Regions from separate parts of the Cytobacillus sp. Hm23 genome, predicted to be linked through region 1. Evidence: predicted binding sites of a transcription regulator. Region 1 holds the regulator's gene; each other region holds the start of a gene.
What was found. The regulator LexA, encoded in region 1, represses DNA repair genes until DNA is damaged. The targets are predictions, from matches to a motif close to CGAACATATGTTCG.

Region 1 (3,220 bases):
GCATGGATGTTTTTTAAATTCCTCTCTGGCTTATAACCTTCTTCAATAGCACGTTTCATTCCCCGTTTAATTTTTAAATTATGTATTTTGCGTTGATATTCCTCAACAATGCTTACAATTTCCAACATCATGGAATCAGCTTCAGACAATTGTAGCTCTCCATGATGATGAACAGTATATATTTTAACTTTTTCTTTTAAAATAAAATGCAGCAAAGCTATTCTTGCATTACCCCTACCTAGCCTTGTCTCATCTTGTATTAAAAGGGCATCGATTTGCTGTTCCTTAATTTCATTCAATAATTCATAAATGCCATCTCTATCCATGTCATATCCGCTTGCTCTTTCTACAACCACTTTCTTCACATCAAAATGGTAACTGTTTGCAAGCTGGAGTAATTCTTCCTTTTGTCGTGTTAATGATGTCTCCTGTGTTTGTTTATTTGTACTAACACGACAATATATTATTGCTTTTTCCATTTCTACCTCCGATTAATTGTTAACAGCATAAGTATCATACATTTTATTACCTTCTGATTTTAACACTGGAATATAAATTTCATCACCATAAAAAATACTATCAGGAGCAATTTGATTTACATCCTCTACCCAACTGATAAAGTCATTTATTGACAAATCGTGACTGTTACTATACTCGGAAGCAATATCCCATAGTGTATCACCATCTTCTACTTTAATAATGATATAATCATTTTTCTCGATATCCTTATAAGAAGTAATTAGTGCAAAAGCAAAGCCGATAAAAACAGTAAAAAACAAGATATAGTAAATTTTAGATTGTTTCATAATAAGTCCCCCTGATCAACAGAATACATGTTCGTTTTTAGTTATTGTATACGAACAAATGTTTTATGTCAACAATTTTACGAACTTACGTTTGTTATACATGACAAGTCGTGCTATAATGAATGAAAGTAAAATCTTTCTAGTATATCCTTATCGTCTTAATAGATGATCTTAATTTTTAAATGTTATGGACGGGTATACATGCTAACCATAGAAAAGATTATTATAATGAGGTGCTAACGATGGCAAAATTATCGAAAAGGCAACAAGACATACTGGATTTCATAAAACAAGAAGTACAATCAAAGGGATATCCACCTTCTGTTAGAGAAATTGGAGAAGCGGTAGGGCTAGCTTCAAGCTCAACGGTTCATGGTCATTTATCTCGTTTAGAAAGTAAGGGATTAATCCGTAGAGATCCAACGAAACCTAGAGCAATTGAAATATTAGATTTAAATCCTGCTGATGTAATTCCAAAAAATAACGTTATGAATGTACCGATCATTGGAAAGGTAACAGCTGGTCAACCAATAACAGCGATTGAAAATGTTGAAGAATACTTCCCTCTTCCTGATAAACTTGTATCTCCTGACGAAAATGTTTTTATGCTTGAAGTAATGGGAGATAGCATGATTGAAGCAGGTATATTAGATGGGGATCACGTCATTGTTCGGCAACAACAAACTGCTTCCAATGGAGATATCGTTGTTGCAATGACGGAAGATGATGAGGCAACAGTTAAGAGATTTTTTAAAGAAAAAGACTACATAAGACTACAGCCAGAAAACTCAACTTTAGAACCTATTATTCTTCGTAATGTAGCTATATTAGGAAAAGTGATCGGGGTGTATCGTACCATTCATTAAAACATGATGTTACATAATGAATGTATGATCTACTCTTTGACAAATTATAAAAGGTTGTACCAATCAGTTCGATTAACATACAGGTTAGCAGTCCACAATGCTCTTTAACGTATTCATACTATCTCATATTATAATCCAATCCTTAGCTTAGAACGTCTGAGCTAAGGATTTTTTTGTCATATAGTAAGCTCCCTGCCAAATTATTTTTATTGGCTATTTTCACAATAGTTGCTGCTTTTAGTTTTAAGATATAAACACGTATATATAGTGTTCGAGACACCTTTTCTTCATTTTTAATTATTGATCTCCTATAAAACTAATAATGCTGTCCGTTTTTAGTAAAAAACAAAGTTCACAAAAAAGTCTTTAGTTTTAACTTTATCATTCAATGAATTGCTTAATAACTTGCTCTCATATTTCCTTCACTATGACCATTAATTTTATGCTTATTACCTTGAGTTAGACTTGACGGTCTAGACCGTACGGTCTATTATATATAATAAGAAAGCTCCATTAACTATTAGGTCATTTCCGCATAGCGTGTTTTTCGTACTAAAACACAAACACGAATACAACTAGATTTCGTGCCATCATTTCACATATAAAACGATGTATATTGAGTAACGATGTCTATATCTTCAGTATAAAGAACTAAAGCAACAAAGTTTACGAACAGAGCTAACTATTAAGATTAAAAACTTGTAGGAGATGATGTAATTGACGCAAGGATTTAATAAAGAATTCGAACACTCAGATGATTTAATGCAAGCAGCATTAAATGAATTTGTGGAAAAAGGCTATGAAAAAGCCTCATTAAATCATATTTTGAAGACGGCGAATATGAGTAAGGGATCATTTTACTATCATTTTAACAACAAGGAAGATCTTTACTTAAATCTCATAGACATTTTAATTCATAAAAAGCAAGAATTCCTTGTCAAGGTTATGAAGCCAAGTGATTATGCCAAAGACATTTTTTCGATATTTAAAACACAAATCCGAGTTGGAATGCAATTTGCCAATGAATACCCAGATATTAACCGTTTTGCAAACAGCTTTATTAAAGAGAAAGGAACTAACATATACGAAAAGGCGTTGACAAGGCATAATTTTCAGGATAATGATCAAATGAACAAGCTCATTGAAGCATCCTATAACAAAGGTGAAATAAGGCAGACACTACCACTCGAATTCGTCCAATCATTAATTGGTTTTTTGTTCACTAATATTGTGGATGTAGCTGATATGTCAAAGCCTGACAACTATGAATCAAGTCTAAACCACTTAATTGATTTCCTGAAAAATGGCTTAGCAGATCAGTAATGATCATAACCATCACATGTTGACATCAGCAAAGTATCAAGTCTTTACCTGTCCAGTTGATAATTTGGAGTAAGATAAATAAATGCTACATCAGTGCATCGTTAAAGTAATAATTCCTTTCTGCCTTCAATTAGTTTTCAAAATAACAAGCTTAATTTGAAAAGGAGAGTTATTATATGACTCAATTTGATTATCCTGTAGGATACCATGATTTTCATAAAACAA
Region 2 (3,220 bases), on a different contig from region 1:
CTAAAATCTTTGTTCTCATAATAACTAAATATTATTTACATATGCTTTTTACATAAGGAAAAATGATGTTATACAACGACACAATTATTCGTTAGAGATACTTCATCATCCATGTCCTTATAAATATGGTCTACGATTGAATCTCTTATATTGTATACATTTCTCTCACTAATTCCTAAATGTTTAGAAATTCCCACGATCGGCATGCCATCTAACAAACAGTATAGTACTGTACTCATTCGGTCATCCTTGATTGTTTCAGTATGCTTATTAATGATGCGAACTTTTCTCTCTAGCTTCTCAACCATTTTTTTATACCGGTCTTTTCTAATGACAAAGTTACCTACTTGATCTGAGTTTGTTTTTGCTTTTGGTATGCTAGCTTCTACTCCATATTGTGAAATTGATGGCGCCGGACAAATATTCATCTCTTTATACAATCTTAGCAGTTCCTTTTCCATCCAGTAATAATCCCTTAATGCAATTCTAATTTCTTGTTTATTCATGTTCTTTCTGCTCCTTCCTTTTACTATCTTTTTGTTTTATTGACCATCCGTAATGCTTTACACATCGAACAAATGGACATAGATTTTCTTTCCCCATCCATATACAACCTGTACAATGATGCTTATGAATAAGTTGAATTTTCACCAAACCACCTCGATCTACTATTAATAAAAAAGGACACCAAACATCGGATATGCAATCCAAAGTTTAGTGTCCTCCAGCTGACTGGTAGAACTTTATTGGTTTTTCTATTAATCTTTTAAAACTCTTCACCTTCATCAAACTTTACTCTTTTCACCTCGTTTTGATGAGTAATAATCTTTGTTTCACCGTGACTAGGTAATTGAGAGATCTTTGCTTTCCCGTTACTTACAATAACAACATAAGGTGTCTGTTGTTCATTTACATTAGTTTCAAACATTGAATCTGTTATATCTATTTCTTTCATTCGCATTTATTATCCCCACTACTAAAGGTGTAACGGGATTCACCTACCTTTCTAAAACAAATTGCCATATTGGCAAAAATATATTTCCTAAACTTATGAATAGGTCATATTTTTGTGATAATATTATATTAACTTACCTATAAGGAAATTGTCTACATCTTTTTTACCATTTAGGTAATTATACTTACTTACCGTAATGGTAAATGATAATATATAATCATAAATAACTTTAGAGGAGAATATACGATGAAGGTATTAGGGGAACGGATCAAATCGTTACGACTAAGTCAGGGTTATTCACAAAAGGAGGTCGCTCATGCGATTGGAGTATCGAATGTCCAGCTTTCACGTTATGAATCTGGAGATCGCAAGCCTGATGCAGAAACAATAAAGCACCTTGCTGATTTTTTCGAAGTATCAACGGATTATTTATTGGGACGAGCGGACACCCCTGCTTCGTTAGCTGTAGTAAAACAAGAAGATCATAAAGAAAGCTTATTTTTCTTTGACCAAGAGAATATTACAAGAGAGGAAGCCCAAGCATTAAATGATCACTTAAAATATTTAAGAGCAATCGCTCAAAAAGTAAATAAAAAAGATTAAGAGAACAAAGAACATTTCTGCACAGTCCATTTTATCTATTTCCACTAGCATATGATTGCAAAAAAGAACATATGTTTGTATAATTTGTGTAAGAGGTGAAATATGTGGAAGTAGGATATGAAGCAACCCTTTTAGAAACATGGGTATCTATTTGGTATAAAAAAATGAACATAAATCAACCAACAGATATCCTAGAAGAAACCATTTGTCAAAATAATAATATTTACTTTTTCCGAAGGCCTATACCGAGCTATTCGTATGAGAACGGCAAATTTAAATCCATTACGATAGATTCAAGAATAGATGCTTCACAGCAAAGGGAGCAGTTTTTTCACGAGCTCTGCCACATTATTCGACATTACGGCTGGCAGTTACAAATTATGCCTCCAGCATTTAGAGAATTGCAAGAGCGTGACGCACAACATTTTACTTTGTATGCGGCAATTCCTTACCATATGTTAATGTCATATAATTTTAAAAGCTCAACGATCATCGAAACACTTGTCGAAGACTTTAAGGTAAGCGAACAACTTTGTATAGAACGAGTTAAACGAATATATAGAAATTCATTAGCAACAACATAAACTCCTTTAGTGTAATTCTTTTATAACAGCGTCACTAAATTTACGCTTAAGATGTAGAAATAACGCGAGGATAAATATACTAAAAAAAGACCGAGAAATTTCTCGGCTAGCCTAGTTATACCACCTATAAATAAAACTAAGATTTAACCATTATTGTGAGTGTTAGTTATTAATAGGTTTATGTTATCTCCACTACGTATTCTTGTACTAGGCTTAACATGTTGTTTATTAACTGTTATTAAACCGTCTTTCATTCTTTTTACAATTTCGTTTCTACTAATATTACTTAAACGCTCAGCTAACACTTTATCTATTCGAAACTCACCAATAACTTGATTTATTGATATTTGAACACATTTTATCTCATTATCTACTAACGTTTTAAAACAGATAGGGGTATTAATTTCGTCATCAGTTGGTATAGCTTCATTCAACCTAATGTGGTCTGTATAGCTTTTATAAGCTTCAAGCTTTTTATTCCAAGTATGATTTTTTTCACACTTATAAATTGCGTATCGATAAATATTTTTTCCATTTGCATTATGCCGTCTAATTAATGTATCGAAAAAGCAAACGACTTTACCGCAATTTGAACAATAGCGTTGCTCCTGTATTACATCATCCATATTAATTAAATTCCACTTAAAGTGTTGTACGTTCATTTTCTTCACCTCTAATAAGATAAAGAAACGAAACATCTACTCGGATCTATTTGTAGCATCACCTATTCACTTAATTATTGCATATAAAAAAGTTCTCCCGTCAGCGAGAGAACTTAGAATATTGTATACTACACATATTCGTTCCGTTCCTTTGTAATGGGATAAAAAGACAGACTTCTCCAAAGGAAATATTTACATATTCCAAAGAAGTACTATCAAATTTGTTGATCCATTACAAAGTAAATGTAGGCATAAACAGAACCGCAACCCTTTCTCCAAGTAGATTTAACTTTATATTAACACACACATCCAAAATTACCAATTTATCCTTTTAATATTATCTGTTAGTACGTGAATATCATTATTAAAGAAAGGGTTTTACGAATCTAATGAAACAATTTTCTTTCCTAGGTTAG
Region 3 (3,220 bases), on a different contig from region 1:
CCTAGAAAGATTGAGTGACAGCTGACTTAGCGCATTTGCTTGAAGAAGCATATCATCTGGAACAATTTGTTTAATCGCACTTTGTCTTGCTGGATCAAATAATGCATTAAAAAAGCCTTTTATAGCTACTAGAATAATGACGACATAAGCATTCGGGGCAAATACTAAGCAAAAAACAACTAAGGCTCGGATGAGGTCACTAGTAATCATGACTAATTTCTGAGGAAGTCGATCAGCAAACACTCCAGCGACTGGACCGAATAAAACCCACGGTAAGCCAAATGCAATTGACAATAATGCGAGATAATAAGGACCTAGCTCCCAATGGTAGGCAAACAAAGCGAAAAGTGCAGTTAAATCGAATAATGTTCCTAAATCTGATACGACTTGAGCAGAAAATAACGCTCTAAACTGCTTGTTTTTAAGTGGGCTGAATAAGTTTGTTTTCATCTTTCAATCTCCTCCCTTTAAAATTAGCATTTTATTCATTGAGGGTGCTATCGTAAATATCCTTTGAATTTACTGGTGCAAAAAGGAGCAATGCCTGTGGGATAAGAGCCTTCCATATAATGCCGTCAGGGGGATCAATAATTGTTACACGAATCCCATTTAAAAATTGGAAATAAGATGTTGCTACGATTTCAGGATTCAACGTATGTAGCTCACCTTGTTTTTGTCCTTCTATAATGATTGGCTCCAGTGCGTCGATGACGTCATGGAAAAAAGAATCTAATTGCTCGAATATTTTTGGAAACCTTTCATGTTGCCCTAATACATACTGAACTAAGCGTAAATGGGTTTCCTTTTGAGAAAAGGTAATAACATGCTCTTTAACCATTTGTTTAAGATGTTCTAAGGGAGTTTGATCTTTGTTAATTTGACATAAAAACAGCGGCTTGATTTCATTTAACGGTTCTAATACCGCGGCCTCAAATAGTTGCTCCTTATTTGGAAAATATGTAAATACAGTTCCGAAACTCACTTCCGAACCTTTGGCGACAGCTGCAATTGTTGTTTCTGAATAGCCATTTTTCGAGAAGAGGGTGATAGCTGCATTTAAAATTCTTTGTCGTTTTTCTTCACGTAGTTGTTCCTTCTTAGATAATTGTTTAGACATAATTAGACCTCACATTCATTGATTGATTAATCAATCAAAATTATAACATGTATACTTTAGTAATAAAAGAATAATTTGTAAAAAATATTTATGTAGAATAAATCCCTTTTTAATAGGGTATTTTCACACTAATTGCTGCATGTAATAAGTAGCATCTTTTCTCCTCTAAAAACTATACACATCAGTTACTTAAATTTAAGTGAAAAAAGCAACAAAGTTTAAGCAAAGGGTCTTCTGAGATATCTAACAATAGCGCCTTTCAAACAATAAAACACCTTCATTGTGTGGCTTCAGTGTTTGTCACCGAACATCGGGTATCATTAGCATATCTTATTGGAAACAATTTGCAATTGATAACGAACGTATATTCGGTTAAGATATTGAATATAATAATACGAACATATATTCCTTTAGGGGTGTTATATTTGATCGATTATAGCAAAATGCCTCACCATAACATCTTATGTATTGATATGAAAAGCTTTTTTGCAAGTTGTGCAGCAGTACTATTGAATTTAGATCCACTTACATGCTACTTAGCGGTTGTTGGTGATACAGAAAGACAGGGGAGTGTTGTTTTAGCAGCTTCACCACGCTTGAAGAAGGAATTTGGTATTAGAACAGGGTCGCGTTTATTTGAAATTCCTAAGGACCCGCGAATTGTAATCGTCAATCCAAAGATGCGCACATACTTACGTATATCAATGGAACTTACTAAGTTATTTCAGCGCTATGTGCCGGGAGAAGCAGTCCATACGTATAGCGTTGATGAGAGTTTTTTACAAGTGGATGGTACTGAGAAGCTATGGGGTGATGCAGAAACGACAGCTCAAAAATTAAAAAAAGATATAGAGAGAGAATATGAAGTTCCGTGTGCAATTGGTATAGGACCAAATATGCTTATGGCAAAATTATGCTTGGATTTAGAGGCGAAAAAAACAGGGATTTCCCGATGGACGTATGATGATGTGAAAACAAAACTTTGGCCGCTTTCACCACTTAGTCAAATGTGGGGAATTGGTGGAAAAATGGAAAAAAAATTAAACAGGATAGGAATATTCTCAGTAGGGCAGCTTGCTAATTATTCCCTCAAGCAACTTGAACAAAAGTTTGGCATTATGGGAAATCAGCTATATTATCACGCGTGGGGTGTTGACTTTTCAGAACTTGGCGCACCCTTCCTGCAAGGACAAATTAGCTTTGGAAAAAGTCAAATTTTATTACGAGATTATCCAGATCCGACAGATGTAAAGCGAGTAATATTAGAAATGTGTGAGGAGGTGGCAAGAAGAACTCGCACAGCTAAAAAGGTCGGAAGAACGGTTAGTCTAGGTATTGGATATAGTAAAGATGAATTTGGTGGCGGATTTTATCGTTCAAAAACAATTGAAGAACCAACAAATATTACAATGGACATATACAATGTTTGTGTTGAGCTATTTCAAAAGCATTATACAAATAAAACAGTACGAAAAATCTCAATTGCACTGTCCAATATTGAGGATGATCTAAATATGCAACTATCACTGTTTGAAATGAATAAACCGAAGCAGCAAGCACTCGGCTACTGTATGGATGAAATCAGGAGGAAATATGGCTCAAATGCAATTTTGCGAGCAGTTTCATATACGAATGCAGGGACAGCACGTCACCGCAGCACACTAGTAGGAGGCCATAAGCAATAGGAAAAGCGAGCCGACTGTTCAGTCTCGACAAGCACAGGAAGCATTACATATGAAGGCGCTTTTTGCCTTCGAATGTAATGGTGAAGTGACTCGAGGGACTAGGAGGCGCAGCTGGACAATAGGAAAAGCGAGCCGACTGTTCAGTCTCGACAAGCACAGGAAGCATTACAAATGAAGGCGCTGTAACTAGTTTAAAAGGAGAGTGATAAAAGTGATTCGAGACCGTGGAACAATTAAATGGGTATCAATGATGCTCCCTGAACATACAAAGCTGTTAAGGGAGTTAGAAAAAAATCAGCATAGAGCATCAAAGCCGTTGCTAGATGAGCAACGGCTAGAGGAGTTGAATGAAATGATTCATATCGGTATAGCTGGAAATCAAACATTATCTTTTTCCTATTATCAAAATCATGTGATA
Region 4 (3,220 bases), on a different contig from region 1:
AAAAAGTTGTAGTACCCAGAACGAGAAACACCAGCCAATTTACATAGGTAACTAATCATATTTTTTAGTTTGTATTTTGAAATAATTGATTTAATAAATAGAAATTTTTGTTCTGCAGCTATTATTATTTCTTTTTCTTCCTCATCCGCCTTTCTTCCATTTCAATAATTCATTTTCTGCCTTTAATAGATTGTTTTGTGCTTCTAAACGAGCATATTTTTCTTCTAATGACAGTTCTCTATCACTTGGTCTTCCTGAGTTTTTTTTCCTAGTGTCACATAAACCAGCTACGCCATTTGTTAAGTAAGCTTTACGCCAACGTTTACCTGATGAGCGAACACGATCTAAACCAATAATGTCTAAATCAAACCCATACTCCACAAATATTTGTGAAGAAAATTTCCCCTTCTCATTTTCAGTAATAAAAATACGTTTAAATTCATCTGTATAGGTAATTCCCTTAGAAGTAACGGATTTAACATATTGATTCTTAGACAGTATCTGAATTTCTCTGTCTGTAAAAGTCTTTTTACTCATTAAATTTTCCCCCCAATCCCTATTTTTCTTATTTATACAAAAATGTACCCTATAGGGAGACTTTTTTAAAGTGTCTACTCTATAAGGTACATTTTACATTGGTATGGGAATGTGGTCTTTTTTGTATGATTAAGAGGTAAACAACGACTGTAAGCATACAATCACTTTTTTTCTCAGTTGTTTTTAGTTGTTCAATTACTCAAGTCAAATTCACTAATATACCAAGATTCCATTGAACTAAGTAGATAAGGCTCCTAATTCTCTGTCCTTTGAAGTTTAGGTGCTGTATGAATCATCTAGTCTTGATATCGCTGGATATGTATAGATTTAAGCATTTGAACAACGTTGTCAACATCAATTGCACTTGCATTACTTAACTATAATTGTTGAAAATGTAAGCAGCCCCAGTAAATATTCCTTACGTGTTTCATCAGAACGGTTTTCCTTGTTGTTCATGACAATAATAGTAAACCATTTTGTAAACCGAAAAGTAATCAAATATTCTCTCTTTTTGGGATGACGAAGTAAAGTATCATTTAATTGATTGATGGATTATCAAAAGAATTAAATGTTAATATTATTCTTTTAGATGTATATGTTAATGAAGAATTGTCATCATTGGTTATGTAATTAAGAAAGGCCTTTTTTGTAAACTGTGCTGCTTTTGTTGTCCAATTAGTACCAAAAAGAGATTTTACATGTTAGTCATTGTTGTACAGAAGAAAAGGTACATGATTGTTATATTATTTGTACATTTATAATGTCTTCAAATTTAATTATATGTATTTCATCGAATTTATCGGTTACTCTAATATGCCTATGGAATTGATCTATAAAATGAATATATCCCATACATGGCTTAAAAGCACCGTTCTCAAAATATGTCACAGTCACTTCTTGTGTAAACTCCATAGCTTCTAGGACGGTACTATTTATTTCCTCTACCTCATGCTCATCTAAAATAGGCTTTTGCACCTTATAATAATCAGCCTTTGCTTCTTTCATTATCTTCATATGTTCAGGTTGTATAAATGCGGGCATCCATTTCATAATTCCTCGATCTTTCAAACGTATCACCTCTGTACTTATTATATACGAAAATATGTTCGTTTAGTAAAGAAATAAGTTATAAAAAATCTAGTTTTCTGCCTTCACAAATGATTGGGAATAACTTATTTTGTAGTCGGATAGGAATTTCCAACTTAATTACCCGTATTGATACGAGTAGAGGGGGGGGGGGATTTTTGCATTTATTTATTATATAGTTCGATAAAGAAATGTAAATTTTGTCTCAAATCAAAATAAAAATGTTAGACAAAATGAAAGAATACCCGAATTTGAGTACTCTTTCAATAGTAAAGAATAACGATAGATATATTTACTTAACCCAAGGTGGTTTAGGTTTAGGGTCTTCTTCTTTACAGTCGCAGAATACTAAAGTGAATAAACTAAGAAATCTGCAATCTGCATCGTCTGTTGCATCACTAATCTCAAGCATTCTCTCAAATTGCTTAGCAATATCAACGTCAGTTAAACTATTAATGGCACCTTCAACTTTATCCGCAATATCATAATCCGTTTTACAAGAATCACAGAATGCTAAAGTGAATAAACTTAAAAAAGTACAATTATGAGCCATATTATTCCTCATCCTCTCAATAAATTAATATGAATATCAAATTTATAGTATGTCTCATAAAGCTCTTATGTGTAGATGGTAGTACATATTATAAGAAATGTATTTATACCTATGAGGCAGAGCGGGCTTTACAATATTACTGAAGTGTGAAAACAAGAATAATTATGTTTGTGCTTCTTTGGGCACAAATGTTAAAATAACAATTACTTAAAATTAAAAAAGTTCACAATAAATCCAAAAATATAATACTATATTTTTACAATTATGTGATAAATTAGAATATGGTTATACATAACCATATTTCTCTTTTTCATTTTTCTAATCCCTAGAATTATCTAGGGATTTTTTTGAGTTAATCAACAAAATGGATGTTGTGTCTATTAATCTCCAACTGTGTAATGTCAGTTAAATCTTATTTATAAAACTCAGTTGTGTTGGCAACATCGTTTCACATAAAATAACGATGATCGCTGTACGTTACAGTTTACTTGTTGAGGTCAGTTCACCGAAGAATTTTTACTTACCCGTCTAATCAAAAATAAATAACTTTGCATACAATACTCCAAACAAATTATGAAAAGAGGTTCTATTATGGGTGCCTATGTTTCAAAATCCTCCTGTTGAGGAAGTACCAAGACGCTCAGTACGGAAAAGATAGCTTGCTGCGATTGTCCGATTGAAATTGATTCACGAACTGGTAACATTAACCTTGTTTGTGGTGAATCTATGCCGATCTTTGGTGGGAATTTTTAGAGGTCGTTTGTCAGGAACAATTTCTGTTGGAAATGACTCAGCATGTGGACTTCGTGTTACTATCACGACAAACGGTGTAGATGTTACACTAGATATTCCTCGTCCAAACCCTCCAGAAGAAACCATGCAGTAGGTATTACATATACAAATGCTACTAATATAACAGTTGCCTGTATGAGTGATGGGGGTGGGGATTGTATTGCTGGCTATTCTTATAAACTCATCGATAGATGTATAAGTCCGTCGCTGCCTAGCACTAATCCTTAGTTTCAACTTAGCAAATCGCCCTCA

Region 2: ACSVDA_RS16560 (ImmA/IrrE family metallo-endopeptidase) is a predicted target of LexA. The motif match lies at 1,623-1,636, and genes of this name have one in related genera.
Region 3: ACSVDA_RS04710 (Y-family DNA polymerase) is a predicted target of LexA. The motif match lies at 1,475-1,488, and genes of this name have one in related genera.
Region 4: ACSVDA_RS20530 (YolD-like family protein) is a predicted target of LexA. The motif match lies at 1,633-1,646, and genes of this name have one in related genera.

Annotation. Positions count from the first base shown of each region.
Region 1 covers NZ_JBPXRQ010000008.1:48,426-51,645, forward strand. The annotation lists gene ACSVDA_RS06635 (YneB family resolvase-like protein) at 1-479, opposite strand, end outside; gene yneA (cell division suppressor protein YneA) at 492-806, opposite strand; gene lexA (transcriptional repressor LexA) at 1,049-1,672, shown strand; gene ACSVDA_RS06650 (TetR/AcrR family transcriptional regulator) at 2,390-2,995, shown strand; gene ACSVDA_RS06655 (alpha/beta fold hydrolase) at 3,172-3,220, shown strand, end outside.
Region 2 covers NZ_JBPXRQ010000027.1:62,605-65,824, forward strand. The annotation lists gene ACSVDA_RS16540 (DNA-binding response regulator) at 69-506, opposite strand; gene ACSVDA_RS16545 (hypothetical protein) at 499-711, opposite strand; gene ACSVDA_RS16550 (XtrA/YqaO family protein) at 767-961, opposite strand; gene ACSVDA_RS16555 (helix-turn-helix domain-containing protein) at 1,202-1,558, shown strand; gene ACSVDA_RS16560 (ImmA/IrrE family metallo-endopeptidase) at 1,663-2,142, shown strand; gene ACSVDA_RS16565 (S4 domain-containing protein) at 2,286-2,804, opposite strand; gene ACSVDA_RS16570 (methyl-accepting chemotaxis protein) at 3,183-3,220, opposite strand, start outside.
Region 3 covers NZ_JBPXRQ010000005.1:42,591-45,810, reverse strand. The annotation lists gene ACSVDA_RS04720 (MFS transporter) at 1-450, opposite strand, end outside; gene ACSVDA_RS04715 (TetR/AcrR family transcriptional regulator) at 482-1,117, opposite strand; gene ACSVDA_RS04710 (Y-family DNA polymerase) at 1,543-2,802, shown strand; gene ACSVDA_RS04705 (YolD-like family protein) at 3,005-3,220, shown strand, end outside.
Region 4 covers NZ_JBPXRQ010000044.1:19,357-22,576, reverse strand. The annotation lists partial or broken gene ACSVDA_RS20535 (IS3 family transposase) at 1-537, opposite strand, end outside; gene ACSVDA_RS20530 (YolD-like family protein) at 1,276-1,605, opposite strand; gene ACSVDA_RS20525 (hypothetical protein) at 1,916-2,176, opposite strand; gene ACSVDA_RS20520 (hypothetical protein) at 2,916-3,062, shown strand.